One region of the Peribacillus sp. NPDC097295 genome, then DNA from elsewhere that is predicted to be linked to it. Evidence: riboswitches for the same ligand, from Rfam matches in the RefSeq annotation. Region 1 holds a riboswitch; each other region holds the start of a gene.
The links. A riboswitch is a leader RNA that binds a small molecule or an ion and turns the genes downstream of it on or off. The one in region 1 is predicted to bind cobalamin.

Region 1 (3,167 bases):
GCAGATTGCTACTTTCTTCACCTGGTTGATTGCTTGTGCAAATGAAGGGATTTCTTTCGTATTCCCTTCTGTTATGGCCAATGAACAAGTGGATTTCTTTTTCAGTGCCTTAATGCCAATCATCTTTATCATTACGTTTTTTGATATTCTCTCGTATTTCGGCATCCTGACTTGGATTATAGATAAAGTCGGTTGGCTTATTTCAAAAGTGTCGGGTTTACCGAAACTGGAAAGCTTCTTTTCTATCCAGATGATGTTTCTCGGAAACACTGAAGCTCTCGCCGTAATACGGATGCAACTTGTTTCTTTAAAAGACCAACGTTTGCTTACATTCGGAATTATGAGTATGAGTAGTATAAGTGGTTCCATCATCGGTGCGTATTTATCCATGGTACCGGCAGAGTTTGTGTTCGTAGCCATTCCCTTAAACTGTTTAAATGCCTTGCTGATTGCCAATATGTTGAATCCCGTTACTGTCAGTAAAGAGGACGATGTCGTGTATATCCCAACAAAAGAGGAACGTAAAGACTTCTTTTCAACGATTTCAAACAGTATGCTGGTTGGAGTCAAAATGGTCATCGTCATCATGGCCATGGTAATCGGGTATGTCGCGTTGACTGCCAGTCTGAATGGTATATTAGGACTTGCAGTAGATGGGTTGACGATACAGAAGATTTTCTCGGTTATTTTTAGTCCATTCGCTTTCTTGTTTGGATTAAACTGGGAAGATACGATGTATGTTGCTCAATTAATGGGTATCAAGCTCGCCACCAATGAATTCGTGGCCCTGCTGGATTTGAAGAATCAGATAAGCGGTATGGCACCACATACAGTCGCTGTTGCAGTGACGTACCTCACTTCATTTGCAAATTTCAGTACGGTCGGCATGATTTATGGAACATTCAATTCCATTCTTGACGAGGAAAGATCAAGCATCATCGGAAGGAATGTTTGGAAGCTTTTGCTTAGTGGAATGGCAGTCTCCATGCTCAGTGCCATGATTGTTGGCTTGTTTGTTTGGTAACGATATGGGTATAAAACTGTTTTACTAGAAAACGTAAATATAATGATATTGAGACGTAAAACAAGAGGCTGTCCCAAAAAGGGTAGTTAAGCTTAAATTAAATAAATAAAGAGAGGCAGATATGTTGATTTAACAACACTTCTGCCTCTTCAATTTTGCGTTATTTTACTCAAAAAAGGGACTTATGAGACAGCCTCTTGTTTGTCCAATAGAAGTGAAATAATCGTAGCATTAGCGTATATCAAAAGGGTACAAATGATTTAAGGTGTCCATCCAGCATTTTTCAGAGCATGAGATAAAACGCTAAAATAAATATTTAAAATGCAGAATTTTCTGATTAAACAACATATTTTACTACTTTAATACAAAATATTTCTAAAATGCATGGAAAGACCTATTTGGAATTTAAATATTAAATTGTAAATATTTAAAATATTTGGTATATTTAAGTAGAAAATTAAATATGTTAATTATTTGGTGCGAATAAAATGATTCACTTTATTTGCTTAAAAGGGAAATCGGTTTGATTCCGATGCTGTCCCGCAACTGTATTTGGGAGCGATTCGAAAAATACCACTGATTCTATGCTTATAGAAACGGGAAGGTTCGAAAAGTGATGATCATAAGCCAGGAGACCTGCCGAATAATCATGCATCAATTACCTACGAGGATAGGAGGTGTTAATTGCGGATTACTTGGCATGAATAATTACTGTGAATTATCATGTTTATTTAGGTAACGATTCGTTAATTAACAACTTCCAATGGAAGTTGTTTTTTTATGACCCAATTTTATCTAAGGACAGTTAGGCTATTCCTGATGGGTGAAAAGAGATTTAAAAGTATGTATCAATCATCGAGGTAAAATGTTACCGCTTTCAATTAAGAGTTAATTTGGATAGGAGGAGTAAAAATGTCGATACAAGAAAACTACTCACCTGGGCTGGATGGAATTATAGCGTCAGAAACGAGACTCTCATTCCTTGATACGGTTCAAAGTGAAATTGTAATCGCAGGATACGATTTAATTAAATTGGCTGATCATGCAGAATATTTAGATATTGTGAATCTGTTACTAAATGATAATCTTCCAACCTCAGAGGAAAAAGCGTACCTAGAGAATAAATTGAAGGAAGAATATGAAATACCGACTGATATTTTAAAGATTTTTAAACTATTACCAGAGAAAACACATCCTATGGACGCGTTAAGAACAGGGATTTCCGCATTAGCCGGCTATGAACAGCAGCTTGATGATCGTTCAACTACGGCCAATAAAGAACGCGCTTACAAACTATTGGCGAAAGTTCCCAATATTGTGGCAAATAGTTATAGAGTGTTGAATAAGCAAGAGGTTGTTCTTCCAAATAAACTTTTATCATACAGTGCAAATTTCTATTACATGATTACTGGTAAAGTGCCAACAGAACTGGAAGAAAAGGTTTTCGACCAATCTTTATTATTGTATAGCGAACATGAAATGCCAAATTCTACGTTTACAGCTCGGGTAATTGCTTCTACACAATCCGATTTGTATGGTGCGTTAACAGGAGCTGTTGCTTCGTTGAAAGGCAATTTACATGGTGGAGCAAATGAAGCGGTCATGTACATGCTTTTAGAAGCTGGAACAGTTGAAAAGTTCGAACAGTTGCTTGGAAAGAAATTAGCAAATAAAGAAAAGATAATGGGCTTTGGTCATCGTGTCTATATGAAGAAGATGGATCCAAGAGCGCTTATCATGAAAAAAGCGTTAAAACAACTTTGCGACAATAAAGGAGATGATCTCCTTTATAGAATGTGCGAAGCTGGTGAAGATGTCATGGTAAGAGAGAAAGGTCTTTACCCGAATTTAGATTATTATGCGGCACCTGTCTATTACATGCTAGGTCTACCAATTGAAATCTATACACCGATTTTCTTTAGTGCTAGAACAGTAGGATTATGCGCTCATGTGGTTGAACAACATGCAAACAACCGACTTTTTAGGCCGCGTGTAAATTATATAGGCGAGCGTCGTAACCACACTATTTTAACCAATTAAAAAAATGTAAGTTATCAGCTCGCCGAATGGTCGTTCTGACCAACGACCATTTCTAATAATAAATGACTTTGTATAGAAAGGGAATGAAAAAATGTTAAAGGTG
Region 2 (3,167 bases), on a different contig from region 1:
CGCTAAAGACTTGCATGATTCCAATATTGAACCAGTTATTAATATTATAGGGTTCAACGTGGATAGTAAGGGACAAAAACAATTACGTGAAGTGGCTGAGGCCGGCGGAGGGGAATTTGAAACCGTCAATGATGCCGATGATTTCAATAAGATGTGGGATGAAGAGCGTAGGGATCTCTGGAACCAATGGTGGAGTTGGGGCAATGAAAATTGGAGTATCGTTCGAGATGAACAAAATAAGAAGATATCCTCTTTACTTGAAGAAAAAAACGATTTCTCTAGATTGTCCTCTGATGAAAGCAATCGCATGTATGAAGCTACGAGTTATTTAAAGGATAAGGATCAAATAAATTATGAGACATGGGAGGAAGTTCGCAGTCTGGTCAAACAACGCCGTGAAATAATAAAAGAGTATTATGACGATAAATATGAAGAGTTGAATACGACTGTGAAAAATGAAGGAGAGAGTTTGAAAGAATCGATTAAAAAGAAAGAAGAAGAGATGAAAGAGAAATATAAAAATTAGAAAATCAAAACCCGCATGATGGTTTCACGCGGGTTTTGATTTGACCTTTATTTGAATAGTTCCGGATATACGGTCTTGGCGGCTAGTTCAACAGCTTCGCCGATACGCGGTCCCGGACGTGACATGACATCTTCGTTAAGCTGATATACTTGATTTTGCTTCACTGCGCTGATATTTCCCCAGCCTTTGCGGGATTTGATTTCATCCACTGCATTTTCCACATAGCCAACGGTTGTAATGATTGTATCTGGGTTGCGCTTGACCACTTCTTCATCAGCTATTTTTGCCCAGCCCTTCTGGTCGGTGAAGATATTATCGATACCGGCCGAAGCTAAAATCTCTTGTTGGAAGGTTTCTGCTCCTGCTGTATAAATTTCAGGGGAAGGACTGATTTCGAAATATGTTTTTTCTTTAGAATCAACATTCGCCACTTTGTCTTCAACATCTTTGATTTGTGTTTGAATAGTCTGGACTAATTCATTCCCTTTTTCCGTTACGCCCATTACTTCGGCGATTTGATTAATATCTCCATATACATCATCGAAATTCACTGCCGATTTAATGATAAAAATAGGAATGCCGGCATCTTCTAGTGGTTTTAATGTTGCTTCATCACCAATCGTATAGGCAAGGATGATATCTGGTTTCAAAGCGATGATTTTTTCGGAGTTGATCGTCATCGAATCAGAAACACGTTCAACTTCTTTAGCTTCCTCAGGATAATTATCATAATCGGTCGCTCCAATCACTTTATCACCTACGCCCAGGGCATATAGAATCTCTGTATTACTCGGTTGAAGTGAAACGACCGTTTTCGGTACTTTATCAAACGTAATTTCTTTTCCATTATCATCAGTGACGGTATAGGCTTTGACATCTTCAGTTGTTTTAGGATCTTGTTTCTCTGTGGATTTTTGGTCATCATTTGAGGCACATCCAGTAAGGAAAAGGGCAAGCATCAGAATGGCAATCCAACTGAATCTTAACGTTCTTTTCATGTTTTATTCCTCCACTTTCTTTTTCATCGGTTTGGTTGGATATGATTTGCTGATAAAGGGAATCTCTTTGACACCAAGCTGTTTATTGACATAGACAGCCATCACGAAAAGAACATTAGCAAGCAAATGAGCATAATCAAAAAGGATAGACGGTACCTCTTTTTCCGTACTGACTTTATGTAAGGCCCTTACTGATTTCTTTGCTTCGCTACGACAAGTGTGCAAAATGCAAGCAGCCGTTGAGCCTTGCGGAAGCACAAATGTTTCAATGCTTTCCTTTACTTCAGCGACATAATAGTCATAGATGTCACTAAGACGGTTCAAATCGTCTTCGCTTATGGCTAATTTCCCACGGGCAGAACCATTTAAATGATAAGCCATCGGCATCAGTTCCATTAAATCATTGTACACTTCAGGAATTTCTTTCGTTAACGAAGCTGCCAGTCCCATCTGTGTCGTCAATGAATCGGTGCGGATTTCATAATCTACAGTTGATGCCGATTCGCGCATGAATGGGTAACATAAAAAACGAAAATCTTTCTTCGACAAAACGTTTCCTCCTTTTCTGGGTAGTGTGAATGACCTTCGCAGTGCTGTTCGACGGCAAAAGAAAAAGCCGACCAAAGGTATTGGTCGGCAAACGGACATCTATGTATCTCGAATTAGAAAAAAGATGGAAGAGTGCCGTACAATCCTCTTAACTTCCGAAGAGCAAAATACGATAAAAAAAAGGCAGGTCTCCTGGCTCGTGCATCTTTTTACTCTAAGAACCTTCCCATTTGAAATGAATGAATGGTATCGTGCGTGCGGATTCATCCTCAAACAGTGGTATATTTCTTATTTCATTAGCACTTACAGTTGCGGAAACAGCTTCGGTCTTACACCGAATTCCCTATTAAGCTGACAAGTCAGCACCTATTTTCTGCATGGTTCATATTCACTTAGTACCATTTTAGCATAACTAATTGCATAAATAGTCAAAAAAATTCAGAGAATGCAGCTTATGGGATAAATTATCTAGTAAACTCACTTTATAGGTTGAAATTGGAGGTTATTGTAAAATTAATGTCGAATATATAAGAGTTGAACATGAGTGATTTATGAAATTATGGGAGGTAGAGGATGATTTATAAACAGGTGAATCAAAAATTGGATATGATTTTAGAAAATATAGAAAAGGTCATTATTGGGAAAAGGGATATTGCAGAATTGAGTCTGGTGGCTCTCCTTTCCGGGGGACATGTCTTATTGGAGGACGTACCAGGTGTGGGTAAGACCGTCATGGTCCGCGCCCTCGCAAAGTCCATCGGAGCGGATTTCAAACGGATACAATTCACACCAGACTTGTTGCCGTCTGATGTAACGGGTGTGTCGATTTTCAACCCAAAGGAACAGGAATTCATCTTCAGGCCGGGACCGATCATGGGCCATATTATATTGGCTGATGAAATCAACCGAACATCCCCGAAAACGCAATCCGCCCTGCTTGAAGGGATGGAAGAAGCAAGTGTGACGGTGGATGGCGTGACAAGGAAATTGGAGCAGCCATTTTTTGTCATGGCCACTCAAAATCCAATTGATTACGAAGGTACATACCCTCTTCCAGAGGCGCAGTTGGATCGTTTTTTGTTGAAAATGAAAAT
Region 3 (3,167 bases), on a different contig from region 1:
AATCCCGATGATGACAGCATCGAGCTCTTCGAATTGCTCATTATGGTCACGGAAATCACACGCTTCCGTTGTACAACCGGGTGTCATGTCTTTTGGGTAAAAATATAATACAACGTGTTTACCACTGAATTGTGATAGGGAAACTTGTTCTCCGTTGTTTGCTGGCAGTTGAAAATCAGGTGCTTTTTCTCCAATGTTAAGTGTCATTCTAACCCCTCCATTTCTTTCATTATGGTAAGCGTACCCAATAATCGAAAGAAACACAACTTTCATTTCTTCTTGTTCTTTTCCTTCTGCTCGAAATCGATTACGGCCCTTATCACAAAGGCGGCCGGAAGCGTGTAGCCAATGAATGCTTGGATTGTCGCGATCATCCGGCCAATCCCGATTGGCGAGATATCCCCGTATCCAACCGAGAACATTGTCATCGCACTAAAATAGAAGGATGTCTTCAGCTGCTCAGAAAAGGTCCCATCCAACCGATTGCCCATATCAAGAATCACCGAATGATTCTGAAGCTCGTATAATAAATAAATCAGTGCAAAACCAACTAATAATGTCGCATATAAATTGCCGAGCCAGAGCATATCTTCAAGAGAAAACTTCTTTGCCTCCGACTCAGAAAGAAATAAGGTCCGAATGCTCATCACCATGCAAAAGATAATCCCCACAATCAAAATATAAAAGGTCATCCCTACGCCTCATTTCAAAACAGCCCACTCCCCCTATACATACTCTTAAACGAGTCAATATATGCTCGGTTTAGGGGGGCAGACCCTATTTCCCAAACACTTCAGATCGAAAAATACGTAGATGCAGCAGGCGTTTTGACGATATGCGGTGGGGGTCAGACCCCATTTCCCGACTTTTTCCTTGTTGACCCATACAATTGGGGTATGCTAAGATGGGTTAAATTTTTATAATATTTTATATTATTAGAATTTACTATCTGTTTTTTATATGGACGAGTTTTTTTGAATTTAATATGTGGAGATAGGTTCCTAATTTTTTAGGATGAAAAGGGAAGTCCGGTGTAATTCCGGCGCGGTCCCGCCACTGTAATGGGAATGTTAGGGCTATGTTTGTTGCCACTGATCTTTATGATTGGGAAGGCTTTAGCCGCTAAGTTAGATTCCTTGAGCCAGGAGACCTGCCTATTTCGACAACACTGTTTTAACCTACGGGAGATAGGGAAGTGTTAGGGACCTTATAAGGATAAGGGGTATTTTCGTGCCCCTTTATTTTAAGCATTTCTAACTTTCTCTTTTGACGGTTAGGGGTGCTTTTTTTGTTGATATTTCATTAAAAGGAGATGGATGTGTTGAAAAGTAGTAATATAGGGTACCCACGAATCGGTGAGGATCGTGAATGGAAACGTACATTAGAGGCATATTGGGCTGGAACATTAAACGAAACGGAATTCACGTCGCAATTGGAAGCGATCCGTTTAGGCAATTTGCAGAAACAAAAGGATCAAGGCATCAATATCATCCCGGTCAACGACTTTACGTTATATGATCAAATGCTCGATATGTCCGTCATGTTCGGCCTGGTGCCTGAGCGATATTCGGCTTATAAAGGTGGCAGTGTCCCCCTTTCCGTTTATTATTCAATGGCCCGTGGGAACAAGGATGAAGTCGCTTCCGAAATGACGAAATGGTTCAATACAAATTATCACTATATCGTTCCAGAGTTAAAACAGTCTCAGCTTACGTTGACAGAAAACAAGCCGCTTGCCGCTTACCGCGAAGCCAAGGAAAAACTAGGAATCGATACGAAACCGGTTATAGTCGGACCTTACACATTCATTTCTTTGTCAAAAGGCTATGATAAAAAAGATCTTCCGGCCATCATCCTGAGCTTGTTGCCTTTATACACAAAAATTTTGCGAGAGCTGGAACAAGAAGGCGTGAAGTGGGTGCAGATCGATGAACCTTCCCTTGTTTCTTCCCTTTCCAAAGACGAAATGAAAACTGTTACATACCTGTATGAAAAATTGAATGAAGCTGCACCCAACTTGAACATCATGCTGCAAACATACTTTGATGCTGTAGAGCACTACCAAGAAGTGATCGACTTGCCCGTTCAAGGAATTGGCCTTGATTTGGTCCATGACAAAGGAAAAAATCTCAGCAATCTTCAAACAGTCGGTTTCCCGCAAGATAAAATACTTGGGGCCGGTGTGATTGACGGGAAAAATATTTGGCTTTCTGACTTGACGAAAAAAATCGAGTTGGTCGGGTCCATTACGAAACACGTAGCCGAAGATCGAATTTGGCTTCAACCTTCCTGCTCCCTGCTACATGTTCCAGTGACGGTTCGAAACGAGACAGAACTAGCTAGCGATGTGAAAGAAGCCCTTGCCTTTGCTGATGAGAAACTAGAAGAAATCACGCTTTTGGTCAGAGGGAACAACGAAGGTCTAGAATCAATCGAAGAAAAGGTGGCGGCAAACAAAGCTGCATGGCAGACCTTAAAGAATTCAAAGGCCAGAAACCATAAAGACGTGCAATCCGCTGTTGAACAGTCGAAGCTGCAAACCCATGGCCGTACCCTGCCATTTAAACAGCGCTATCAAAAACAACAGGAGTATTTCAACCTGCCTTTCCTTCCAACCACTACAATTGGAAGCTTTCCGCAGACCGCGGAAGTTAAACAGGCCCGCGGGAAATTCAAACGCGGTGAATGGACATCTGATCAATATGAAGCATTCGTGAACGAGGAGATTGGCAGATGGATTGATATCCAGGAAGAAATCGGCTTGGATGTCCTTGTGCACGGGGAGTTCGAACGAACGGATATGGTCGAGTTCTTCGGTCATAAGCTGGGTGGATTCGTCTTTCTTGAAAAAGGATGGGTTCAGTCTTATGGCTCCCGCTGTGTAAAGCCTCCCGTGATCTATGGCGATGTCCATTTCATCGATCCGATGACGGTCAAAGAAAGTGTGTATGCACAAGCCTTGACTAAAAAAACGGTGAAGGGAATGCTGACCGGTCCCGTTACGATTCTGAACTGGTCGTTCGTCCGTGACGATATTTCACGGGAAAATATCTGCTATCAATTGGCATTGGCCTTGAAACAAGAAGTAGAGGCATTGGAATCAGCAGGGATCAAAATGATCCAAGTCGATGAACCAGCCCTGCGTGAAGGCCTTCCATTGAAAAAAA
Region 4 (3,167 bases), on a different contig from region 1:
TGGGTAGGATTGATTATCCCTCATGTGGCAAGAATGCTCGTCGGGAACAACAATCAACTTGTATTACCGGTATCCCTATCGATTGGTGGCGCCTATTTACTCCTGATCGATAATCTGGCTCGTTCTGTAACCGCTACGGAAATTCCGCTATCGATATTGACAGCCATTATCGGCGCACCATTCTTTGCGATTCTACTTAGAAAGACAGGAGGTGGGTGGTCATGAAAATCGAGGTGCAGGGAGGGAATTTTTTCTATGCTAAAAAAAGAGAGAAAGCTCCTTTCCTTTACCAGACCGACATTGACTTTTCGTTGAATGACGGAGAGATCATGGCGATTCTTGGTCCGAACGGTGCGGGTAAAACCACGATGCTGAAGTGCATCACCGGCCTTCTGGATTGGAAAAAAGGTCAAACGCTCATCGACGGAAAACCGCTTACTGCGTTATCACGCAAAACGATCTGGAAACGAATCGGTTATGTTCCTCAGGCACATAAAATGGTTTTCGGGTTTACTTTGGAAGAGCTTGTCATTATGGGAAGGGCGCCTTATATCAGTACGCTATCCCAGCCTTCTGCAAAGGATCGGGAGGCTGCCATCGCTGCTCTTGAAATGGTTGGCATTGCTCACCTTGCCAAAAAGTCCTGTAATTCCGTCAGTGGTGGGGAACTGCAACTGGCCTTGATTGCTCGGACGCTTGTGTCGGAGCCGGATGTATTGATTCTTGATGAACCGGAGTCGCATCTTGATATTCAAAAACAAATCGTGATTTTACAGACACTAAAGCGGTTATCGAAAGAGAAGAACATTTCTTGTATCATCAACACGCATTATCCGAACCACGCATTCTACTTGGCTGACCATGTTTTAATGACTGCAAAGGAAAAGCGTGTGGTGTATGGCGAAGTCCGCGAAGTGATGACGGAAGCCCGGATGAAGGAGTATTTCGGAATCGAAATGAAGAAAATCATTTACGAGGAAGAAGATGACTTTTTGATCGAAACGATGGTGCCGAAAGATCTAGGTCTTTTACGTGATCAAAGTACTTGTCGTTTTAATAACTTTTAATCGCAAAAGAAGGCAGCCAAACTGATTGGTTGCCTTCTTTTGCGTTCGAGAGTTACAGAATGTTAATGAATGCGATTTGAAAGTAATCTGAAATATCATATAATACGGTTTCAGAAATAGTGTATAATGAGAGGCAGTGAAATGATATACCTATGAACGATTTGGTGTCTGAAAAGACTTGAAAGGGAAGTTGGTGAAATACCAACGCGGTCGCGCCACTGTAAATGGGAGTAAACGGACGAATGCCACTGTATGAACGAACGTATGGGAAGGCGCCGTTAACAATGACCATGAGCCAGGAGACCTGCCAAAATTCGTACACCAGTTACCTACGCGGATAGGGAGGTGTGTGGCAGAGCTATGCGTCCGTATGTTTAATGCCATACAAGCATCTTCCGTTTTGATGGGGGATGCTTTTTTGTATGCCTTGGAAAATTACAAACCATATGTAGAGAGTTAATTGATTGACCTTTGCTTTTAAAACGATAAAGAAACGCAATTATGATGGGGGTTTTAAAATGAGGAAGATATATAGTTTCATCCTTGTGGTTGGATTGACGATCAGTATGCTGATTGGCTGCAACGATACATCTAAGGAAGGAACAAAAGAGAAGCAGTCGACAAATCAAGCTGAAAATCAAAGCTTCCCACTTACTTTACAAGATGCAGTTGGTGAAAAGGTCGCCATCGAGCAGAAGCCGGAAAAAATCATTTCATTAATCCCGAGTAATACCGAAGCGGTCTTCGCCCTTGGGTTAGGGGAGAAACTTATTGGAGTTTCCGAGAATGATAATTACCCGGAAGAAACGAAAGACATCCAAAAAGTTGGCGGAATGGAAATAGACACCGAGATGATTGTATCCTTACAGCCGGATATCGTTCTTGCTCACGAGAGTGCTCATAATTCCAAAGAAGGTATCCAGCAGCTTAAGGATGCTGGAATTCCGGTACTTACCGTAAACGATGCTCAAAGTTTTAAAGATGTATATACGTCTTTGGAGATGATTGGGAAGGCAACGGGGGAACTTGATAAAGCAAAGGAAATCGTTGCGACGATGCAGAACAAGCTAGAAAAGATCAAAGTAAAAGCCAAGGCCATAAAGGATGAGGAAAGAAAAAGCGTGTTAGTGGAAGTTTCACCGTCACCAGAAATTTATACGACGGGGAAAAACACTTTCATGGACGAAATGCTGGGCATCATCTCAGCGGATAATGTATCGGGAGAATTGGATGGATGGGTAAAACTTGATGAAGAGTCATTGATTGCGGCCAATCCGGATGTCATCATTACAACCTATGGGTATTACACAGGAAACCCAGTCAAAGAAGTCACGGGACGAAGTGGATGGGAAGACATCAAGGCAGTTAAGAATGGAGAGGTCTTCGATGTTCATTCGGATCTTGTCACTCGATCCGGTCCAAGGCTTATAGAGGGAGTAGAGGAACTTGCCAAATCAGTCTATCCGAACGTATTTGACAACTAAACGGGCAATGGCCTATATATTTGCTCTATCGTTTTTGATTATCTCGATGGTAATTGGGATCTCGATAGGCTCGGTATCAGTACCGGTACCGATGCTCTTACAAATCATCGGCACAGAAGTTCTTCATTTGCCCATTGCCGTAGAACCAGATGAGACCTTGACGAATATCGTGATGAACATACGCCTGCCGAGGGTGTTGCTTGCAGGTTTGGTTGGAGCATCGCTTGCAATTGCAGGGGCAGCGTTTCAAGGGTTGCTCCGGAATCCACTGGCTGATCCCTACACATTGGGAATCTCCTCAGGCGCTTCTCTTGGTGCCGTGTTAACGTTGTTCTTAAATATTTCATTGCCGTTTTTTGGCCTCTATACATTGCCTACATTAAGCGTTCTATTTTCATTGATTACGATTTTTTGCGTACTGACCTTCGCCAGAAAAATGGATCGATCGATGAAGGTGGAAACGATTATTTTAACCGGTATCATTTTCAGCTCGTTTCTAAGTGCCTTCATCTCGTTGATGATTGCATTGACGGGTGAGGAATTAAGGCAAATCATCAGCTGGCTGATGGGAAGCGTCTCTATGCGCGGTTGGAATTATATTGCGATTATATTGCCA

Region 2: linked by a shared signal. The riboswitch ahead of ACIQXN_RS17655 (hypothetical protein) and the one ahead of mmgD (citrate synthase) in region 1 are both predicted to bind cobalamin.
Region 3: linked by a shared signal. The riboswitch ahead of metE (5-methyltetrahydropteroyltriglutamate--homocysteine S-methyltransferase) and the one ahead of mmgD (citrate synthase) in region 1 are both predicted to bind cobalamin.
Region 4: linked by a shared signal. The riboswitch ahead of ACIQXN_RS03875 (ABC transporter substrate-binding protein) and the one ahead of mmgD (citrate synthase) in region 1 are both predicted to bind cobalamin.

The regions. Positions count from the first base shown of each region.
Region 1 covers NZ_JBIWCW010000006.1:60,559-63,725, reverse strand. Annotated here, with positions in the region: gene ACIQXN_RS12430 (NupC/NupG family nucleoside CNT transporter) at 1-1,024, shown strand, start outside; cobalamin riboswitch at 1,483-1,682, shown strand; gene mmgD (citrate synthase) at 1,937-3,064, shown strand; gene prpD (2-methylcitrate dehydratase) at 3,156-3,167, shown strand, end outside.
Region 2 covers NZ_JBIWCW010000015.1:23,771-26,937, reverse strand. Annotated here, with positions in the region: gene ACIQXN_RS17665 (VWA domain-containing protein) at 1-526, shown strand, start outside; gene ACIQXN_RS17660 (ABC transporter substrate-binding protein) at 574-1,524, opposite strand; gene ACIQXN_RS17655 (hypothetical protein) at 1,528-2,034, opposite strand; cobalamin riboswitch at 2,239-2,458, opposite strand; gene ACIQXN_RS17650 (AAA family ATPase) at 2,647-3,167, shown strand, end outside.
Region 3 covers NZ_JBIWCW010000005.1:4,828-7,994, forward strand. Annotated here, with positions in the region: gene bcp (thioredoxin-dependent thiol peroxidase) at 1-207, opposite strand, end outside; gene ACIQXN_RS10780 (potassium channel family protein) at 270-692, opposite strand; cobalamin riboswitch at 979-1,172, shown strand; gene metE (5-methyltetrahydropteroyltriglutamate--homocysteine S-methyltransferase) at 1,313-3,167, shown strand, end outside.
Region 4 covers NZ_JBIWCW010000002.1:129,606-132,772, forward strand. Annotated here, with positions in the region: gene ACIQXN_RS03865 (FecCD family ABC transporter permease) at 1-225, shown strand, start outside; gene ACIQXN_RS03870 (ABC transporter ATP-binding protein) at 222-1,067, shown strand; cobalamin riboswitch at 1,213-1,393, shown strand; gene ACIQXN_RS03875 (ABC transporter substrate-binding protein) at 1,586-2,551, shown strand; gene ACIQXN_RS03880 (FecCD family ABC transporter permease) at 2,559-3,167, shown strand, end outside.